DNA from 2 places in the Streptomyces sp. NPDC027962 genome. Region 2 is predicted to be linked to the other one. Evidence: riboswitches for the same ligand, from Rfam matches in the RefSeq annotation. Region 2 holds a riboswitch; the other holds the start of a gene.

Region 1 (2,385 bases), on a different contig from region 2:
GCGAAGACATACGCACCGGGCAGCGCGATCAGCAGGGTCAGCGCGGTGGAGGCGAACGCCTGCCAGGTGGTGAACCACAGCACGTCCCGGATGTCCGGCCGCCCGAGCACCTCTGCGAAGCGGCCGAACTGCCACACCCCGTCGAGGTGGAGGCCACGACCGACGATCGCGGTGACGGGGTAGGCGAAGAAGACGGCGAAGAAGGCGACCGGCACGGCCATGAGGCCGAGCCGCGCCGCGTTCCCGCGCAGGGACTTCCTTACTTCAGGACGAGCGAGGACCACGACCGGACCCACTGCTCACGGTTCTTCGCGATGGTGTCCGCCGCGACCGTCTCGGGCTGCTCGACGACCGCTCCGTGCTTCGTGAACAGCTCCGGCAGCTTCGCGTCCTCGATCACCGGGTTGACGAACATGTTCAGCGGCATGTCCTCCTGGAACTGCTTGCTGATCAGGAAGTCCAGCAGCGCCTTTCCGCCCGCCTCGTTCTTCGCTCCCTTCAGCAGACCGGCGAACTCGATCTGGCGGAAGCAGGTTCCCGTCGCGACACCGGTGGGCGCCTCGGCCGGCTGCGGATCGGAGTAGAGCACCTCGACCGGCGGGCTGGAGGCGTACGAGACGACGAGCGGACGGTCGGCCTTGGCCTTCTTGCCGCCGGCGGAGCCGGAGAACTCCTCGTTGTACGCCTGCTCCCAGCCGTCGACGACCTTGACGCCGTTGTCCTTCAGCTTCTTCCAGTAGCCCTGCCAGCCGGACTCGCCGTACTCGCCGACGCTGCCGAGCAGGAAGCCGAGGCCCGGCGAGGAGGTGGCGGCGTTCTCCACGACCAGCATGTTCTTGTACTCGGGCTCGGCGAGGTCCGCGAAGGTCTTCGGCGGCGCGAGCTTCTTGTCGGCGAAGAACTTCTTGTCGTAGTTGACGCAGATGTCTCCGGAGTCGACGGGCGTGACGCGGTGCTTGCCCGCGTCGAGCTGCACCTCCTCGGCCACCCGGTCGAGGCCCTTGGCCTCGTAGGGCGTGAAGAGGTTGTTGTCGAGCGCACGGGAGAGAAGGGTGTTGTCGACACCGAAGAAGACGTCGCCCTGGGGGGAGCCCTGGGTGAGGATCTCCTTGTTGAGCGCGGCGCCCGCGTCGCCGCTCTTGAGCACCTTGACCGTGTAGCCGGTCTGCCGGGTGAACTCCTTCAGCACGGCGTCCGACGCGGCGAACGAGTCGTGGCTGACGAGGGTGATGGTCTTGGACGCGCCCGGGGAGTTGGACCCGGAGCCCTTGTCCTCGGACTTCTCGCCGCAGGCGGAGAGGACGGAGATGCCGACGGCACCCGCGAGTGCGGCGCCGGCGGCACGCCGAAGCTGGCTGTTCATGATGGTGCTGACTCCCTACGCCGGTATGACCCGGATCAGGTCCGAGGGTCTGCGGCCCGTTGCCGTGAAGGCCTCGCCGCACTCTCAGCGCTCTGGTGCGCTCCCCTGTCGGAATGTGTTGTTGTTCATCTGTGCGAATGCACAGGGCACAGTATCAGCCATGGCCGACGGGCTCAGAAGCCCATGGGCCCTGCCCAGCGGAGCCGCGTCGGACTTCCGAAGCCCATGGGCCCTGCTCAGCGCTCGGTCGCCGCCAGCTGCCCGCAGGCCCCGTCGATCTCCTGGCCACGGGTGTCCCGGACCGTGACCGGTACACCGTGGGCGGCGATCGCCTCGACGAACGCCTTTTCGTCCTCGGGGCGCGAGGCCGTCCACTTCGACCCCGGCGTCGGATTGAGCGGGATCAGGTTCACATGGACCCTCTTGCCCTTCAGCAGCCGGCCGAGCAGATCACCGCGCCACGCCTGGTCGTTGATGTCGCGGATCAGCGCGTACTCGATGGAGATACGACGGCCCGACTTCTCCGCGTACTCCCAGGCGGCGTCGAGGACCTCACGGACCTTCCAGCGCGTGTTGACGGGGACCAGGGTGTCGCGCAGCTCGTCGTCCGGGGCGTGCAGCGAAACGGCGAGGCGGCACTTGAAGCCCTCGTCGGCGAAGCGCAGCATCGCGGGCACGAGACCGACGGTCGAGACCGTGATGCCTCGCTGCGACAGACCGAGTCCGTCGGGCTCCGGGTCGGTGAGACGGCGGACGGCTCCGACGACCCGCTTGTAGTTGGCGAGCGGTTCGCCCATGCCCATGAAGACGATGTTGGACAGCCGCGCGGCTCCTCCGGGGACCTCGCCGTCGCGCAGCGCGCGCATGCCGTCGACGATCTGGTGCACGATCTCCGCGGTGGACAGGTTCCGGTCGAGGCCGGCCTGCCCGGTGGCGCAGAAGGGGCAGTTCATCCCGCAGCCGGCCTGCGAGGAGATGCACATGGTGACCCGGTCCGGATAGCGCATCAGCACGGACTCGAC
Region 2 (2,385 bases):
CCGGCCGCGTCCGCGACGATGTTCGCCGCGACCGTGCGCGGCCCTTGGAGCGCGTTGTCCCAGTGGTGCACCAGCAGCCGCCGGCCGTAGCGGCCGGACGGGTAGGAGGCGCAGTCTCCGACGGCGTACACATCGGGCGCGGAGGCACGCAGGTACCGGTCCGCGACGACCGAGCCGTCCGGGCCGAGCTCGATGCCGGAGTCCTCGAGCAGGCCGGTGGCGGGCCGCGCCCCGATGCCGACGACGACGGCGCCTGCCGGGATCCTGCGGCCCTGGGCCAGGACCACGGCGCCCGGCTCGATCGTGGCCACCTGGGCGCCGGTGACGAGTTCCGCCCCGTACTGCCCGTACCAGGCGGCCATCGGAGCGGCGACCTCCGCGGGCATGGTGCCGGCGAGCGGGCGGTCGGCGGCCTCGACGACGGTGACGGCGCAGCCGGCCTGACGGGCCGCGGTCGCGAACTCCGCGCCGATCCAGCCCGCGCCGACCACGACGATGTCATGCTGCTCGGTGAGCAGGGGCCGCAGCCGGGCGGCGTCGTCGAGAGTGCGCAGCAGGTGGACGCCCGGTACGCCCCGGGTGCCGGGCAGTGTGACGGGCTCCGCCCCGGTGGCGAGGACCAGGACGTCGTACGGGACGGGGCCGGCCGCGGTGTCCACCTCGTGGGCGCCGGGGCGCACGCCAGTGACCTCGGCCCCCAGGCGCAGCTCGACGTCGAGGGCCTCGAAGTCGATGTCGAAGGCCGAGTCCTCCGCCTTGCCGAGCAGGATCGCCTTGGACAGCGGCGGCCGGTCGTACGGCTGGTGCGGCTCCGCGCCGATCACGGTGACCGGCCCGGTGAAGCCCTGCTCCCGGAGCGCGACCGCTGTCTGCACTCCGGCCATGCCCGCACCGACGATCACCACGCGCCGCCTCGGCACTGTCTGCTGCTGCCGTTCGTTCACCCGCACACCTTACGTACCTGACAGTGAGTCAGGAAGCAGCTCCTCCACCACGCTCGTCCCGCTGCCCTCCTGGGACTCCCACTCCCAGGTCTCCTCCAGCCGCACCCGGCCGTCCGGCAGGTCCACGACCGTGGAGACGCAACGGCCCGAGGAGGTGGCGCCGTCCGTCTTCAACTGCACGTAGCGGAAATCGAGACGGTCGCCCTCGCGGGTGCCCACGAGGTGTCCGCGGACCACGTCACCGCCCTCGTACTCGGCCCGGATCCGGCCCCGCTCCTCGTGGTACGTGAACCGGGTCAGGGTGCCGACCTGCCCCGGAGCCTGGTCGGCGACCGGGGAGAGGACGAGTCCGTCGAGCGTCCTGGCCACTGCTGCGGCTCCCTTACTGCGTGTCGGGGCGGGGCGTTAGGGTGGCCACCGTAAGGCACTCGCGGGAGTCCGGACGCACCGGGCTGAGAGGGAGGCTGGCCGGCCTCCGACCGTACGAACCTGATCCGGGTCATGCCGGCGAAGGGAGGGGCTGGACGCCCATGTCCGATACACGACGCACCCCTGACGTCCTCGTCATAGGGGGCGGGATCATCGGCCTGGTCACGGCCTGGCGGGCAGCGCAGCACGGGCTGCGCGTCGCCGTCGCCGACCCCGAACCGGGCGGCGGCGCCGCTCGGGTCGCGGCCGGGATGCTCGCCGCCGTCACCGAACTCCACTACGGCGAGCAGACCCTGCTCGGCCTCAACCTCGAATCCGCCCGCCGCTATCCGGACTTCGTCGCGGAACTGCAGGAAGCGAGCGGGCAGCAGGTCGGCTACCGCTCCTGCGGCACGCTCGCCGTCGCCCTGGACGCCGACGACCGTGCGCATCTGCGGGAACTGCACGCCCTGCAGCGCCGCTCGGGACTCGAGTCCGCGTGGCTCACGGGCCGTGAATGCCGCCGCCTCGAGCCGATGCTCGCGCCCGGCGTGCGCGGCGGGCTGCGGGTGGACGGCGACCACCAGGTCGATCCGCGACGGCTGGCCGCCGCGCTCGTCGTCGCCTGCGAGCGGGCCGGCGTCGCATTCCGCCGCACCTGGGCGCAGCGGCTGGTGGTGGCCGCCGGCAGGGCGGCCGGTGCCGTACTCGCCGACGGGGGCGAACTGTCCGCGGGCCAGGTCGTGTTGGCCGGTGGCAGCCTGAGCGGACGGCTGGAGGGCGTACCGGCGGACGTGCTGCCGCCCGTACGGCCGGTGAAGGGCCAGGTCCTGCGGCTGACCGTGCCGCGCCCGTACGCGCCGTTCCTCTCGCGCACCGTACGTGCGGTGGTGCGCGGCAGCCATGTGTACCTGGTGCCGCGGGAGGACGGCGAGCTGGTCGTCGGCGCGACCAGCGAAGAGCTCGGCTGGGACACGACGGTCACCGCGGGCGGGGTGTACGAGCTGCTGCGCGACGCGCACGAACTCGTGCC

The links. Region 2 has a riboswitch for thiamine pyrophosphate ahead of thiO (glycine oxidase ThiO). Riboswitches for the same ligand answer to the same signal wherever they lie in the genome.
Region 1: linked by a shared signal. The riboswitch ahead of ACZ4SA_RS13415 (thiamine ABC transporter substrate-binding protein) and the one ahead of thiO (glycine oxidase ThiO) in region 2 are both predicted to bind thiamine pyrophosphate.

Annotation. Positions count from the first base shown of each region.
Region 1 covers NZ_JBVHTA010000011.1:103,558-105,942, reverse strand. Annotated here, with positions in the region: gene ACZ4SA_RS13420 (ABC transporter permease) at 1-221, opposite strand, end outside; gene ACZ4SA_RS13415 (thiamine ABC transporter substrate-binding protein) at 260-1,363, opposite strand; TPP riboswitch at 1,359-1,480, opposite strand; gene rlmN (dual-specificity RNA methyltransferase RlmN) at 1,600-2,385, opposite strand, start outside.
Region 2 covers NZ_JBVHTA010000008.1:146,855-149,239, reverse strand. Annotated here, with positions in the region: gene ACZ4SA_RS10660 (NAD(P)/FAD-dependent oxidoreductase) at 1-884, opposite strand, end outside; gene ACZ4SA_RS10655 (avidin-fold protein) at 954-1,313, opposite strand; TPP riboswitch at 1,365-1,477, shown strand; gene thiO (glycine oxidase ThiO) at 1,475-2,385, shown strand, end outside.